4 regions of the Lysinibacillus sp. NPDC093692 genome follow, and region 1 is predicted to be linked to each of the others. Evidence: riboswitches for the same ligand, from Rfam matches in the RefSeq annotation. Region 1 holds a riboswitch; each other region holds the start of a gene.

Region 1 (4,219 bases):
AATGATGGTACCACGCTAAATAAACGAATTTTCCCCTCTGAATCTTTTAATGTAACAGGTGATAGGTCATTCGCTAATATAGAGAAATCTGGTGCTTGATCTCCAACCTTTACTTCGTTCCCTACAAGTGTTACTTGACCATTTTTAAATGTTACTTGTGCCATATAAACGCCTCCTAATCATCATATGTACTTAATATTACTAAATGGAGGGAATTAATTGCAACTGAGACAGCTTATCAAAAATATTTTTGAAAAATCTTTTCGCACCTATTCAGCCATGTTTACTTAAGGTTGCACCTTTTTCCAAGTTCATTAAAATAATGTAGGGTTGATTTTCCAACTAACTAATGATGTCTCCCCCAAATAATATGGCTTATCACCCTAATACGAAGTTGATCTCCAACACTTTGCAAAAACTTTAACTTATTCAACCTATAATACATTACCTAATATTATAAAAAAGCAGGAACTTTGATTTTCGACATTATTTCCTAGGAAATTAATGATGCTTGATAAAATGGATTTTTTCTTGCTCTCGTAATTCGACACGACGAATTTTGCCTGATGAGGTCTTTGGCAGCTCAGTAACAAACTCAATCTTACGAGGGTATTTATATGGGGCTGTTAAAGTTTTTACATGGCTTTGTAGTTTTTTTATAAGTGTTTCATTACCAACTTCTCCTTCACAGAGCACAACAAACGCCTTCACGAGATTTCCACGAATCTCATCTGGACTTGCAACAACGGCAGTTTCTTTCACTGCAGGATGCTTCAACAATGCATCTTCTACCTCAAATGGTCCAATCGTATACCCAGACGAAATAATGACATCATCCCCGCGTCCTTCAAACCAAAAATAACCATCATTATCTTTGTATGCACGATCTCCGGTAATATACCAATCGCCTCTAAATTGTAAATTTGTCCGTTCTGGATCGTTTAAATATTTTTTAAATAACGCGGGCGTTTCACAGTGTACAGCAATATCTCCAATTTCCCCAACCGCAACAGGATTTCCAAGATCATTTATAATTTCAACAGTATTACCCGGAGTAGGTTTGCCCATTGATCCCATTCTAGACTCCATCCCTACCATTGTACCAACAAGTAATGTATTCTCTGTTTGTCCATAGCCATCTCGTACTTGTAAATTATAAACTTCGGAAAATACTTTTATCACTTCACTATTTAAAGGTTCACCCGCTGACACAGCCTGACGTATTGTACTTACATTAAAATCTTGTAAATTTTCAAGACTCGCCATAAATCGATATTCGGTTGGTGCGCAACACAGAATATTAATATTGAATTTTTCAATCAGTCTAAAGTAAGTTGCCGCATCAAAGTGACCTTTGTAAACAAATGCTGTTGCACCACTTCCTAAAGTAGCGAGGAACGGACTCCAAATCCATTTTTGCCAGCCTGGAGCTGCTGTTCCCCAAACAATGTCACCCTCTTGAACACCTAACCAATTTGGTGCAGTAGTTCGCAAGTGTGCGTAACCCCAGCTATGTGTATGCACCGCTGCCTTTGGATTGCCTGTTGTACCACTTGTATATGCTAAAAATGCAATGTCTGTACTCTTAGTTGGAGTAGAGCTTATATAAGATGTTGGTTGGCTATGCATTCTTTCAAGCAACGGTTGCCAAGGTTCATGTGCATGACCAATGACAAATTGCTTTATTGCTTGTAAATTTTCCACATTATCAAATTGTTCAATATAAGGCTCAAATGCAACAACTCCTTTTGCATCGGCATGATTGATTCGATATTCAATATCTTTAGTTCTCAGCATTTCTGAACTAGGTATAATAGTTAAACCTGCCTTCAAAGCTGCAATATACACGATATATGCTTCCACTGATCTCGGTACCATGACTAAAATAACATCGCCTTTTTTTAAACCTTGGGAGGTAAATACATGTGCTGCCTGATTCGCCTTTTCAAGTAAAGTTGTATATGTTAAGTACTGAATTTCCTCGTCTTCGCTATAAACTAATAATGCATTTTTCGTAGGATCCTGTGCATATTTTTCAATTTCTTCTGAAATGTTATACCATTCTGGTGCGATTAAATCTTCTCTTTTCATGGCAATTGCCCCCTTTTGTTACGCCCATTATAAAACTCAATTTTTATCATTTTCAATTGAATTCACTCTAATTTATTAAAGTCGTGACAACTATCATGCTCCGCTATATGGCATCAGTCACGTATTGCTTCTATTCATTTCAAATTGGCGTAATCGTCGCTTTCGTACAGAGTTGCTGAATGAAAATAAAAAACTCCCTATTGAACGCGAATGAATAATATGGTACATTTTGGTCAACTAAAAGCATGATTGCAGGGGGACTCATTAAGAGTTGAGAAGGTAAAACCTGACCCTTTGAACCTGTTAGTTAATACTGACGTAGGGAGCAATTCACATCGACTTACTGATGAAAGGCTCTTTTACGTGTTTTTTGCACGAAAAAGGGCCTTTTTTGCACGCTTACGTCCATCCAACGAGGAGGACTTAAATTGATTTTCCAAACGATCCGTAAACAAAATCCACTTATTCATTGCATAACGAATTATGTGGTTGCTAATTTCCAAGCAAATGGCTTATTAGCAATAGGCGCTTCTCCAGTCATGGCTGATGACGGTCATGAGGTTGAAGAAATGGTCACAATCGCCTCAGGCTTATTGATCAATATTGGGACCCTTAATGAGCGAATGAAAGAATCCATGTTACTTGCAGGGAAAAAAGCAAATATTCTTGGCATTCCGGTTGTTTTAGATCCTGTTGCAGCCGGTGCAACGACTTACCGGAAACAAACGGTACAGCAATTATTGGAGAAAATAAAATTTGCGGCGATTCGATGCAATATCGGAGAGCTTGCAGCAATTGCCAATGTAGACTGGCAACAAAAAGGCGTAGATAGTGGTAGTGGTTCAATTTCTTTAGAAATGGAGGCACAAAAAATAGCTCAGCAATACAATTGTATTGTTATTGTGACCGGTGAAAAGGATTTTATTACTGACGGCAAACTTCAGCAATGGGTTACAGGTGGAAATTCGCAAATGACAGAAGTTACTGGAACAGGCTGCTTATTGAGTGCAATATGTTGTGCCTCTATCACCGCAGGAGATCAACCATTTGACCAATTACTAGAAACATTATCACTTTATAAAAAATTAGCAGAAAAAGCCGCTTCTTCTACTCGATTCATTGGCGATTTTCAAATAGCTGTATTGAATGAACTACATCGCCTTTCAAAGGAAGGTGAAGAATAATGCATATTGTAACGACAATTGCCGGTTCAGATAGTGGCGGCGGTGCAGGTATACAAGCTGATTTAAAAACATTCCAGGAATTAAAAGTATTTGGAACGTCTGTCATTACAGCTTTAACGGCCCAGAATACTTTGGGTGTATCAGATGTTTTACCAATTGAAGTGAGCTTTGTTGAAAAACAACTGAAAGCGCTAATCGAGGATTTTTCAATTAGTGCTATTAAAACAGGAATGTTGTTTTCCTCCGAAATCATCCAATCAATTGCACATATTTTAGCCGAAGTAAATATTCCACTTATTGTAGATCCTGTTATGATTGCAAAAGGTGGCGAGAGCTTATTACAGCAAGAAGCAATTGAGGCATTACGAAATTATTTGCTACCTTTAGCAACAATTGTAACACCTAACATTCCTGAGGCCGAAACCCTTTCTGGAAGAAAAATTAATTCTATAGCAGATATTAAAGAAGTAGCCCAGATTTTATTACAGACAGGTGTTCAATGCGTCGTTATGAAAGGCGGTCATTTAGAGGATATATGTCATGCTACTGATTATGTATTTTTTCAAGATGGTGGATCATTTTCTATGCAATCTACTCGTATTGCAACAGCAAACACGCATGGTACAGGCTGTACATTTTCCGCTGCATTAACTGCTTTTCTTGGCCTTGGGCTACCTATAGAAAAGGCAATTGAGGAAGCTAAAAAATTTATTCAATTAGCAATAACTCATGATTTATCTATTGGGAATGGCCATGGTCCAACAAATCATTTTGCTTATCAACAGTATAAGGATTCCTGCGAGGTGATCATACATGAAACGTGACGATTTACAGCTATATTTTATTATGGGTACAGGTAATGTTTTCAATCAGGAGCCAATAATTGTATTAGAAAAAGCTCTCCAATCCGGAATTACTATGTTTCAATACCGTGAAAAAGGGCC
Region 2 (4,219 bases), on a different contig from region 1:
GGGACATTTTGCGACATAATGAGAATAGGATAAAATAGCTCCCTTATAAACGTAAAACGATGTAATAGCACCGCAACTGTTAGCCCACATAATATCCCGATAGCAAGACCAAGAAGTGCTAATTGGATCGTAGCTAAAGCATGCGGCACAAACATCTCATACGATTGAAAGCCCTCTTTCAAAATGGCACTCGGTGCAGGCAAAAGCCAATGTGGAATATCAGCAAAACGGACAATTAGTTCCCATATGAATAAGAGGAAGGCGATAAAAATTATCGTCCTTCCTTGTTTAACAGCCTGCTTCATCCCTTGTATTTCTCCGTTAGCGTATCCATTGTAATACCGGATGGCTGATATAAAATTTTCACTTGCGTAATGACATTGATTGCGCCAAGCTCGATCATCTTGGCATTCATTTTTTCAATAATTTGCAGCAAAGTCGTAAGCTCGCCTTCCATTGTCGTTTCTAATGGATGAACTTCATATTTCACCCCTGAAGTGTCGATCACTGCAATCGCTGCATCGACAAACGGGATCACATCTTCATATGTTTCAGTTTTCGGGATAATTTGTACACTTATTAAAGAGTTTGCCATATTACTTTGTCCCCTTTTTCGGTAAAAAGTCGTTTGTAAATGCTTGTTTTGCGTTAAATTCGCCCTCTAAAACTTTGTTATCGGCCATCCATTTCGCGTAGTTTTCCCAGACAGCTAATTTTTGCTCGCCCCATTGTGCAGCGTCGTCTTGATACTTATCTGCTAGCCATTCCTGACTTTTATGCACAAGGTTCTTATCTAAATCAGGTACCGCTTCTAGTAAACTATCAGCTGCCTCATTAGGGTGTTTTATTGCATATTCATAGCCCTTTGCTGCAGCAGCGACAAAAGCTTTTACCGTCTCAGGATTATCCTGAATCATTTTTTCATTTGTAGCAAGCACAGGTGTGTAATAATCTAATTGCTCACTATAATCTGTTAAATAAAGCATGTTCAGCTTTTCGCCGCGAAGTTCTGCTTCAATACCTGTCCATGCATAATAAATCCACGCAAAATCAATATCTTTTTTCATCATAGTGAAGAAATCTAAATCGCCTGCATTGACGATATCTAACTTATTAATATCCGCATTTTTTGTTTGCATAAGTGATTGTAGTACAGCCTTTTCAAGCGGTGCACCCCAGCCACCGTAAGTTTTCCCTTCAAAATCCTTTGGTGACGTAATGCCTTTTGATGCGGTAGATGCGAAACCCGAAGTATTATGTTGTATAATCGCTGCAATCGATACTAATGGTACATCCTGCACACGCGCCTGTGTAATTCCTTCCTGATAGCTTACGCCAAACTGAGCCTTTCCTGATGCTACAAGCTGATCTGCACCCGTTTCGCCAGGTAATAAAATATCAACATCTAAACCTTGTTCCTTAAAGTAGCCAAGTTTTTCAGCTACATATAAACCTGTATGATTTGTGTTCGGTGTCCAATCAAGAACTACCGATACTTTTGTTAATCCTTTAGCATCCTTTTTAGCCTCTTTTTCGCTACAGCCCACTAATGTAAAAAGTGCAACCATTAGGACCAATAACCATTTTTTCATGCTGAATCCTCCAAGTAAGTAGTGTGAAAGTGTTCATAAATGAATGTCTTTACCAGAGGGAAACAAAAGTCTGAAAACATAAAAAACGCCTAGGATTCCTCCCAGACGTTTTACAATCAGTATCAAAAATTTTCTTTTTTGAATAGATGTTCCCTACGCTGGTACGAGCCAAATCAGGTTCAAAGGGTCAGCGTCTATCGGACACAATCTCAGCTGGCAACTACCAGCCCCCCTACATTCTTTCCATATGAACTTTTCGATGATTATTATACCCATATCAATCCGGAAATGACAAGGGTCTGTTTACAGATAGTGATGAATTATTATTAAGCTGCCTCATTTCTAATCATCTAACTGCTATGGCCCTTCATTGAGGTATTTCTGTTATAACTAGGTATAAAATTCAAAAAATTCTTTAAACACATTGACAATGGAAACATATTACAATAGAATTTGATTGACCAATCAATCATTTATTTTGGAAGGAGTATCTAAAATGGAAACTAAACTTACTAATGATGAGAAAAAGAAAAGAAAAAGATCTACTATCTTAAACGCTGCCATTAAATTATACAGTGATACTGGTTTTGCGGAGACAAAAGTTGCCGACATATCAAAAGAAGCTGGTGTTAGTTTTGGTACCGTATTTACGTATTTTGATTCAAAAGAAGCGCTTTATGAATCAGCTATTTTGGAGCCATTGAAGGAAATCAAACCTTATTTTATTGAAATAGGAGAACACTTTAAAGGTGAGCCTCTTGAAGTTGTGAAGGAAATGATAGATTGTCATGTACAGCTTTTTTCAATGAAAAGTGAATACTTACGTCTCATTCAGCAGGTTCTTGCAAGACCTGATCGTTTCCCAAAACTTTTTAAAGAACTAGATGATTTCGTAAAAGTATTTATAAACAGTATTTATCCGGTTGTTGAAGAAGGTCAAAGGCTTGGTTACTTTTATGAAGAATCACCTTCATTAATTGCTGAATCGTACTTATCCATCTTAAACGGAATGCGTTTAACATTTATTGATGAATATACAAACGTGATGCGGAAGGATATATCGAGACAAGCTCTAAGATTATTTGGGCCTATCAAAAATAACTAAGCCTTCTCCCCCTTTGCCCAGCCAGGACCTGTAGACAATATAGTATTAAATAGGAGTGATTATATGAAATTGAGAGATATCCATCCCAACATCAAACTTCGCCTAGTCATGCAATTTCTAGGCGGTCTTATTTCTATGGCTGTTATCCCTTTTCTGGCTATTTATTTTACTCAAAATATCGGAGCTACTAAAACGGCTATTATTCTTATAATAATTGTCATTAGTGGGGTCCTTGGAGGGTTTATCGGAGGGCATATTTCAGATAAAATTGGGCGAAAAAAAATAATGATTTATTCTGAGATTGGACTATTACTTTCGTATCTGTTTATAGCACTTTGTAATTCCCCTTGGTTTAACCTTCCTTATACTTCTGCAGCATTCTTCATCATTAATATGTTTTGTGGAGGCATGTTTCAGCCAGCTGCACAAGCTATGATGATTGATGTTACTAATTCTGAATCGAGAAAGCTCGTATTTACAATTAGCTACTGGTTAGGGAATTTATCAACTGCAATTGGTGGAATCGTTGGGGCATTTCTTTTTAAAAACTACTTATTTGAATTATTTATTGGGATCTCACTAGTCACTTTGTTATCTGTTTTTATGACTGTATTTTTCATCACAGAAACTTATTCACCAGAGCCTTCACCTAAGTCTTCTCATCATAAGAAAAAATCTTCATCCGTAGAAATGTTTCAAACTTATTCAACCGTTTTAAAAGATAAGCTATTTATGTTTTATATTTTAGGAGCAATCTTGATCTTTACCTTGGAACAGTCTTTATCAAACTATATTGGGATTCGTCTCGAAAAAGATATACCTCAACATTCAGCTTCTTTGTTTGGAATAGATTTCATTGTAGATGGCACAAAAATGCTTGGTTTTCTTCGAACAGAGAATACTATTCTTGTAGTTCTCCTCTCAAGTGCTGTATTATTCTTGTTAAAAAAATGCAGTGATCGCTGGACTCTTGTTACAGGTATGTTGATCTTTTCTATATGTTTTAGTATCTTTGCTTCTTCAAATAGCGTATTGATTCTTTTTATTGCCATGTTTATTGGAACAATTGGTGAGCTGATGTTTGTGCCCATTAAACAGGCGATGATAGGAGAACTTGCCCCTTCTAACGCTCGTAGCACCTATATGGCTTTTAATAGCTTAACTACCTATGGAGCAATGATTATAGCTTCGTTATTGATCATCGTTGGACAGTGGATTCCCCCTATATATATGAGCGGGTTGCTCCTTATTCTAGGATTAACTGGTACATTTTTGTACTACATAATAACAAAAACGCTATACGCTAAAGTTAGTGAAAGGGATGATAGAAAAGTACCTGTTTCTAATTAAGAGAAGCAACAAATACTGTGAAGCTAAATAGAGAAAGTCTTTCTAATCCCCTAAAGAACCTAAACGTTGCGGCCAAAGAAACCGATGCCTTTGCCGGTATTTTATTGGCTTGCTTCGATGAACTAGCCCTACAAAAATTTCGATGAATTTGACCTTGATCAAACGTATAAAT
Region 3 (4,219 bases), on a different contig from region 1:
CATCCACTAACCGCTGATTTATCTTGTAAATAAAGTGTATAAATGTAATGATGGATGATAGTAATAAAATATTACTATCATTAAAAAGCACTATCGATTTGGAGGTTCAAAAATGACCAATATAATGAATTCATTTGGTTTTCTAAGTTTTAAATTAGCGGAGGCTTTAGAGGAAAATCTCGAGCAATATATTAGCGAAAAATTTCACATGAAATCTAGAGAAGTCGGGATCATGATGGCTGTAAAAGACCAAAAACTTAGCCAAATTCAAATAGGGCAGATTTTAAAGTTAGATAAAAATAGTGTCCGCTTTTTTATCGATGGTCTAGAAGAAAGAAAGTATGTTTATAGAGAAAAAAATCCAGAAAATAGAAGGGAAAATTTAATATGCCTTACCGAACAGGGTGAAAATTTGGCAGAAAAATTAATGAAGACCCTTACGATTTCTGAGAATGAAGTTTTAAACGTACTCTCATGGGAAGAAAAAGAGCAATTAAAAAACATTATGAAAAAAGTATATGAAAATCGTTCATAGGGATTAAAACCTTATAAATAAAAAAGGAAAGGGTGATTGAGATATGAAGGCAGTAGAGGTTATGAAGGAGTATTTAAGAAGAGCGCAAGTAGAGGGGCACGACTTATCTGACATGTATGCAAATCATGGGGAATTGAAAAATTTTAAAGGTCAAACTTTTAAAGGAAAAAAAGAAATACAGAACTTTTACATGTCATCTATGCCGACAGGCTTTAAATTAACGATCCACAATATTGAAGGCGATGATATAGAAGCTAGAGCTATCATTTCGACTACTTGGGATGGTTTGCCAAACCCAGTGATTTTGGAAGAAAAGTTGATTCTTGAAAATGAAAAAATTAAATCATTTACAATGATCCCGAAATAAAAGGAGAAGGAAGCTATGTCAGTATATCCTAATAAAAATCCTCTTCCTACGCCTGAAAGAGACACGAAATACTGGATTGGCGTAGTATCTCTTAATCATGTACAAAAAGGGGTTAAGGGAGGGTTCGGCCAGTTATGTCATGGCAAAGAAAGACCTTTGAAACGAATGCAAAAAGGAGATTGGATCATTTATTATTCTCCTAAAAAAAGTCTAGATGGTAATGAACCTGTAAGAGCATTTACCGCAATTGGAAGGATAAAGGACGACCGAATATACGAGTTACAAATGGCGGAAAATTTTATTCCTTTCCGAAGAGATATAGACTTTTATAAAGATGCAAAAGCTGTACCAATAAAAAGAGTCTTAGATTTTTTAGAATTTGTAGAAGATAAATCGAAATATGGCTATAAATTCAGATTTGGTCATTTTGAAATAAGCAAAAAGGACTTTTTATTAATTGCTCATGAAATGGGATTACCGTTGAAGTATGGGTGAATTTGGTTGGACAAAAAACGTTACTTTCTTAATTCCCCTTAAGAAAATAACGTTTTTAAATTTGCCTAAATCTTTATTTAAGAAGAGTATTAAGGTTAGTTACAAATACTGTCTTGCGCAAATTGCTAGCAACGACAATGCCTAATACAGCACCAATAGTACTTGAAGTTAAAAAGGCTGGCATGAAAAATAAAGCAGCTACAGAAGTCCCCATTAATAAATGTGCGTAGGGCACTGCAATGAGTGAGGCAATAATACCTGTCCCAAACATTTCACCGACACCTGCGAGCCATTGTTTGTCGCTGTATTTATAGGCAAGGGCGGCGCATAAAGCACCAATGACACTGCCAGGTATAGCTAATAATGAGCCTGTACCTGTTAAAATACGAATAATAGCTGTGATAAAGGCGATCATAACAGTAGGCACTGGTCCAAGAATAATCGCGCCAATAACATTAATGGCATGCTGTACAGGGTAGGCACGCGCAATTCCTGTCGGTATTGAAACGAAGGTAGAACCTGCTACGGCAATTGCTACTAATAAGGCCATGATTGTTAATTTTCGAATTGACATAATTTCCACTCCTATTTTGTATTTATTGAATTGCTAATAAACCAGAAAAAAGCCGCTCCCTATAAGCATTAGGAAGCGGCCTTGCATTTAAAATAGTAAAAAGCAAGTGTCGCCACTTCCCTCCGCTAGTGTGAACTAGATCAGGTTCAAAGGGTCCGTATATGACAATATACGTCTCAGCCTTTAAAAGACTCCCCTAGTGGTAATGATTTTAACTCTTAATTTTTCTAATAATAACGTAGTCAAGACAGCCTGTTTCCCTCGATATACAAGGAGTTTAACAGGAGGAATCAATCATAGTTACTAACATTTTAGCACACTCGAAAGAACAGAGCTAGAACTCCTACATACTCAATGGATGGTCTACAAGTGTCGTCGCTAAAGAAATAGGGAGGAATCCTTCAAGTGAAGAACTAAAGTTGAAGCGCGATCAATAATTTGCCGCCTTTTTATGTATTGATTCTCTCCATTCCGTGTGCATGGTCAAAAATATTTTTCAGCTTATTACACTCCACTATGCAGTCTTGTTGGAGGAAATGTGTAGGTATATAATGGAATATATACCGCGAAACTAACTAAAGGAAAACCAAAACCATGAATACCAAACAAACCAATACGAATCGTTTAAGACTCATGCCATTTCAAATGACGAGGGATATTTTAAAGGTGTGGAAGTATGCGTACCGTCCTTTTCTTTTATTTGAATTGATATACAAACTGCTAACGATAAGTGTATTTATCCCGTTGTTATCCATAATTTTCAACAAATTACTGGCTGTAGGGGGCTTCGAAGCAGCCGCCAATCATGACCTTCTGCGCTTCTTGTTCAGCAAATATGGCTTACTTAGTGTACTAGTAATGGTGCCAATTGCGATAATGCTCATTTACACAGAGTTCACGGTTCTCTTCTATATTGCGTACTACGGGATTCAGGAGAAGCGCCCACGAATCCGCCCTGTATTGTTCAAGGCAATCTCTAGCTTACCAGGCTTATGGCGCATCGGGGTTTTCGGACTTGCTCTCTATTTATTGCTCCTGTTCCCGCTACTTGATGCCAACATCGGCGGAACACTTTTACCTAATATGACAGTTCCAAACTTTATTACGGGCGAGCTGATGAAGACAACCTTCGGAACTATCGCTCTTGTTATCGTCGGACTGCTCATCTTGGCATTGAACTTAATCTGTATCTATGCTCTGCCGATTATGGTATTGGAAGGCAAGTATCGATTCTGGAACGCTGTTCGCGAGAGCAAGCGATTGTTCTGGCGTAGTAAGTGGTCATTAGTTAGAGCTGTGTTTGAATGGGTAGTAATCTTCCTGTTTCTGTTTATTCTACTTATCTGTTTAATCATCCTAATCGTGCTTCTCCTTCCTAGTGGGGATGGTGAGTCCAGATTAATGACTACCATTGGCGTCATGCTAAGCCTTGGTTTGTATATCGCAACACTAATTATGACTCCAATGTTCATTACCATCATCACCTTGCTCTATGTACGCTATCAAGGCCATGACCATGTGAACATTGATACCGATGGAGTCGATGCTACTGTCTGGAAAGGACGCGATATGCAGCGTTCGCTCATGCGACGTTATCGTTCAATGCTGACTACATTCGGACTGTTCATTCTTATTGTTATAGGCTGGGGAGCAACTGCCCTGTTGACTGATTGGGGAGAAACCAATGAAAAGTTCATCATTATGGCTCATCGGGGCGACACCACTTCAGGCATAGAGAATACAATGGGTGCCTTCGAAGGCGCCATTCGCACAGGTGCTGATTATATCGAGCTCGATATTCTGCAGACGAAAGATGGCAAGCTTGCGGTCATCCATGATGAGAATTTGAGACGATTGTCCGGCAAAAATGTGAATGTTTTTGATCTTTCCCTTGCCGAACTTCAACAAATTTCGCTGCGCGTAGGCAAGTTCCAAGACAATGTCCCATCTCTTGATGAGGTGTTGGAGCGTACGAAAGGTAAAATCAAGCTTAATGTGGAACTCAAAACACATGGACATGAAAAGAATTTTGTCCCTATCTTAGTGGATACGATTCGTAGACATAAGGCAGAACAACAGATTATTCTCCAGAGCTTAGACTATGAGCTCGTAAAGAAAGTGAAGAAGGCCGCACCAGATTTAACAGTCGGGTATGTCATATTCGCTACATTCGCTTCGCTTAATCAGTTCGACGCGGATTTCTTCGTTGTTGAAGAGTCTTTCGCCCGTCCACGATTGATTAGTTCAG
Region 4 (4,219 bases), on a different contig from region 1:
TGATACAGGCACAATTAAGGTTGCTGTAATAGCGGTAGCCATAAAAGTAGAAAATACTTTATTCTTCATCTTTGTCGCTCCAATCATTGTATTTAATGGATAATATATCATACATTTCTTAAGTTTAGTGCGCGAATGGGTTATTTTACTATATTAATTTAATGAAATAATAGGCCTTTTTTCTTCTATTATTTTAATAACTCGTAGTTTGAAAGGGTAAATCATCCTTCCAAGAGCTCTTTGCTATTGTTTGAACATGATGAAAAAGACAGGATGAGTGAACGCTGAAGTACATTGACCGAGTTTACAAACAGCACTACTATAGGAGAGGAAAGGGGGACAACACTATGGTGTATCTCGGTATGATTTTCTTTCAAATTGTCGCTCCGATTTTAGTGCTTCTAGTACTTGGCGCAGTTTTACAAAGGAAATTTCGATTTAATTTAAAGGCGCTATCTCAACTTATTACATATTGCTTTATGCCAGCAGCTGTTTTTGTGAATTTATATGAAACGAGTATAGAATTGTCTGTGCTTGGGGAAGTTGCGCTTTTTATTCTACTCTTTATCGGAAGCCAAATGGTCCTTAGTCACTTTCTAGCAAAGGGGCTCGGTTTAGTAAAAACAGAGGCTGCGGTGTTTAAAAATAGCGTTGTCCTCATTAATTCAGGCAACTATGGTATTCCAGTTGCCCAAATGATTTTTGTGACTCAGCCGATTGGGGTAGCGATTCAAGTTATTCTCGTTATATTTCAAAATATGACGACGTATACTTACGGCTTGTACAATTTAATTTCTTCAACAAAATCAGGCATGTCAATTTTGAAAGATTTCCTCAAAATGCCTATTATTCATGCACTTATTATCGGCGTTACTATGAACTATTTTAATATCCCTATTCCACAGTTCGTAAAAATTCCGATAGACCATGTGGCAGATGGCTTTATCGCTGTGGCATTAATAACTTTAGGGGCACAGCTATCCCAACTTGAAATAAAATCTATGTTTAATAAGATGGTATACATTAGTTGTTTTACACGATTAATCATAGGGCCTGCCGTTGCATTGCTTATCATTTTTGCGCTTGGTCTTGACGGTGTCGTGGCACAATCACTTTTTATAGCTAGTTCGTTCCCGACATCGCGAAATAGTTCCAGTCTGGCATTAGAATATGACGTAGAATCGGCAACTGCTGCACAAACAGTTTTATTTTCAACGATTGTGAGCTGTATTACAGTGACAATTGTAATTTATGTAGCGGAGTTGTTGTTTACCTAACAGTTGGGTGTCATATAGTATAAAAGATAAGGTGGAAAGCTTTTCAGGAGTTAGGGGCTCTTTTTCTGAATTAAAAGCTAGTGATTTATATTTGTTAAAACAAGATATAAGTTGATTGGAGTGGAGGCTGGGCGACTCCTTGGGGATTAGCGTCACAGATGAGACCCTGCAGCGAAGCGAAGCGGCTCATCGGACGCCCCCAGGAAAGCGCCCAGCCGGAGCGAAAATCAACTGCACGTTATGGTGATAATCCAAAAATAATCAAATGAAGCTTCCATCTATTAGCAATATCTGCTACACTAGCATCAAACTTAATAGTATTAACTAGGGGAGTCTGATGAGTCAGGCTGAGAGGGAAACGCATAGAGGTTTCTTGACCCTTTGGACCTGATCTGGCTCATACCAGCGTGGGAAAGTTAACCATTATTGCACACTATGTTATTTGCAATAACTATACCTTTACATTCTTAGCCGGATCCAAAAATTTTTTGGATTCGGCTTTCGTTTTGTTGGGGTGAGCTAGATTCGGTCCTTGTATAAATGTAAAAGGGAGCGAAGTAGTTTATGACAACAGTTAGCGAAAAGAATATTACGATTATGTCAAATTTTGAAGGAAGTAAAAAAGTTTACGTAGAAGGTTCTCGACCAGATATTTTAGTGCCAATGCGTGAGATTGCTTTAAGTCCGACGACAGGAAGCTTTGGTGAGGAAGAAAATGCACCAGTGCGTGTTTATGATACGAGTGGCCCGTACACTGATCCTGCACATAAGGTGGACATTACGAAAGGATTGCCAGCTTTACGTAGTGCATGGATCAAAGAACGAGGTGACGTTGAAGAATACGAAGGTCGTACAATCAAGCCAGAAGATAATGGATTTCGCAAAGCTGATGATCCACGGATGAATGAAAATGTTTTTCCGGATTTATCTAGAAAGCCTTTACGTGCGAAGAAAGGTAAAAATGTAACGCAGCTTCACTATGCACGAAAGGGAATTATTACTCCAGAAATGGAATTTGTAGCGATTCGCGAAAATATGGATCCTGAGTTCGTGCGCTCAGAGATCGCGGCGGGGCGTGCAATTATGCCATCTAATATTAATCACCCTGAGGCAGAGCCGATGATTATTGGACGCAACTTCCATGTGAAAATTAACGCCAATATTGGAAATTCAGCGGTGACATCCTCTATTGCAGAAGAAGTAGAAAAAATGACGTGGGCTACACGCTGGGGTGCTGATAACATCATGGATTTATCCACGGGTAAACATATTCATACGACGCGTGAATGGATTATCCGTAATGCCGCAGTGCCAGTAGGGACGGTGCCGATTTATCAAGCGCTCGAAAAAGTAAATGGTGTGGCAGAGGATTTAACGTGGGAAGTGTATCGTGATACGTTAATCGAACAGGCAGAGCAAGGTGTAGATTACTTCACGATTCATGCAGGCGTATTGCTACGCTATGTGCCATTAACGGCTAATCGTGTAACTGGCATAGTGTCTCGAGGAGGCTCGATTATGGCACAATGGTGTTTATATCACCACCAAGAGAGCTTCTTATATACTCATTTTGAAGAAATCTGTGAAATTATGAAAACCTATGATGTTGCTTTCTCTTTAGGTGATGGTTTACGTCCTGGTTCTATAGCAGATGCAAATGATGAGGCTCAATTTGCGGAGCTGGAAACGCTAGGGGAATTAACACAAATTGCCTGGGAGCATGATGTACAGGTGATGGTAGAAGGACCGGGGCATGTGCCGATGCATCTTATTAAAGAAAACATGGACAAGCAGTTAGAGGTGTGTAAGGAAGCTCCTTTCTATACGTTAGGGCCGCTAACGACAGATATTGCTCCAGGCTATGACCATATTACATCAGCCATTGGAGCCGCGATGATTGGTTGGTATGGTACGGCAATGCTATGTTATGTAACGCCTAAAGAACATCTTGGCTTACCAAATCGTGATGATGTTCGTGTAGGGGTTATTACGTACAAAATTGCTGCACATGCGGCTGATTTAGCTAAAGGGCACCCGGGGGCACAGCAACGTGATGATGCACTATCAAAGGCGCGCTTTGAATTCCGCTGGCGCGATCAATTCAACCTTTCGCTAGATCCAGAGCGTGCAGTCGAATATCATGATGAAACATTGCCAGCAGAAGGAGCAAAAACGGCGCATTTCTGTTCAATGTGTGGACCTAAGTTTTGTAGTATGAAAATCTCACAGGATATTCGTACTTATGCAAAAGAAAAAGACTTAAATACAACTGAAGCAATCCATAAAGGTATGCAGGAGAAGGCGAAAGAATTTAAAAAGGCAGGCAGTCAAATCTATCAATAATTATTAGAGCGGGCTTGTGTCTATCAATATAGGCACAAGCCTTATTTTTGTTCATCGTCAAAAGTAATGGATGACCTACGCATCAACCACTCATTATGTGATGATCCCACATTTAAGATAAAAAAACTCCATGTGAGGTTGCCCTTCACATGGAGTAAAAAGTTGGATTTGGATATCAATAATAGTTGGAATATGTGGAGAATTAAACGTTAGTTGGTTGTTTTACGTATGGATTTGAAAGATCCATACCTTCTAATGAAAGACCCATAGCTTTTGCTACACCTTCACCATATGCTGGGTCAGCTAAATAACAGTGAAGAATATGACGACGTTTGATGAATTCTTCAACTGATGCCATATCATTAGCCGTATTTTCGAATAGACGTTGTTGCTCTTCGGCAGTCATTAGGTTGAATAATTTACCTGGCTGCTCAAAGTAGTTGTTATCATCTTCACGGAAGTCATGGATACCAGCATTACCGTCAATACGTAATTCAGGCTCTTTATAGTCTAAATTATGTTCCCATTCACCATAGCTATTTGGTTCATAGCCTAAAGTTGAACCAAGGTTGCCATCGAAGCGCATAGCACCATCGCGG

Evidence for each region. A riboswitch is a leader RNA that binds a small molecule or an ion and turns the genes downstream of it on or off. The one in region 1 is predicted to bind thiamine pyrophosphate.
Region 2: another riboswitch for thiamine pyrophosphate. It lies ahead of ACQKN4_RS10755 (ABC transporter substrate-binding protein); the one in region 1 lies ahead of thiM (hydroxyethylthiazole kinase).
Region 3: another riboswitch for thiamine pyrophosphate. It lies ahead of thiW (energy coupling factor transporter S component ThiW); the one in region 1 lies ahead of thiM (hydroxyethylthiazole kinase).
Region 4: another riboswitch for thiamine pyrophosphate. It lies ahead of thiC (phosphomethylpyrimidine synthase ThiC); the one in region 1 lies ahead of thiM (hydroxyethylthiazole kinase).

The regions. Positions count from the first base shown of each region.
Region 1 covers NZ_JBNNUW010000005.1:129,024-133,242, forward strand. The annotation lists gene tpx (thiol peroxidase) at 1-164, opposite strand, end outside; gene mbcS (acyl-CoA synthetase MbcS) at 502-2,091, opposite strand; TPP riboswitch at 2,335-2,433, shown strand; gene thiM (hydroxyethylthiazole kinase) at 2,520-3,275, shown strand; gene thiD (bifunctional hydroxymethylpyrimidine kinase/phosphomethylpyrimidine kinase) at 3,275-4,099, shown strand; gene thiE (thiamine phosphate synthase) at 4,089-4,219, shown strand, end outside.
Region 2 covers NZ_JBNNUW010000008.1:54,721-58,939, reverse strand. The annotation lists gene ACQKN4_RS10765 (ABC transporter permease) at 1-305, opposite strand, end outside; gene ACQKN4_RS10760 (thiamine-binding protein) at 302-595, opposite strand; gene ACQKN4_RS10755 (ABC transporter substrate-binding protein) at 597-1,592, opposite strand; TPP riboswitch at 1,726-1,836, opposite strand; gene ACQKN4_RS10750 (TetR/AcrR family transcriptional regulator) at 2,089-2,697, shown strand; gene ACQKN4_RS10745 (MFS transporter) at 2,761-4,047, shown strand.
Region 3 covers NZ_JBNNUW010000001.1:450,992-455,210, forward strand. The annotation lists gene ACQKN4_RS01975 (MarR family winged helix-turn-helix transcriptional regulator) at 113-535, shown strand; gene ACQKN4_RS01980 (ketosteroid isomerase family protein) at 579-902, shown strand; gene ACQKN4_RS01985 (EVE domain-containing protein) at 918-1,397, shown strand; gene thiW (energy coupling factor transporter S component ThiW) at 1,471-1,971, opposite strand; TPP riboswitch at 2,072-2,179, opposite strand; gene ACQKN4_RS01995 (glycerophosphoryl diester phosphodiesterase membrane domain-containing protein) at 2,566-4,219, shown strand, end outside.
Region 4 covers NZ_JBNNUW010000021.1:16,011-20,229, reverse strand. The annotation lists gene ACQKN4_RS19260 (S-layer protein) at 1-69, opposite strand, end outside; gene ACQKN4_RS19255 (AEC family transporter) at 348-1,277, shown strand; TPP riboswitch at 1,594-1,708, shown strand; gene thiC (phosphomethylpyrimidine synthase ThiC) at 1,842-3,620, shown strand; gene ACQKN4_RS19245 (catalase) at 3,823-4,219, opposite strand, start outside.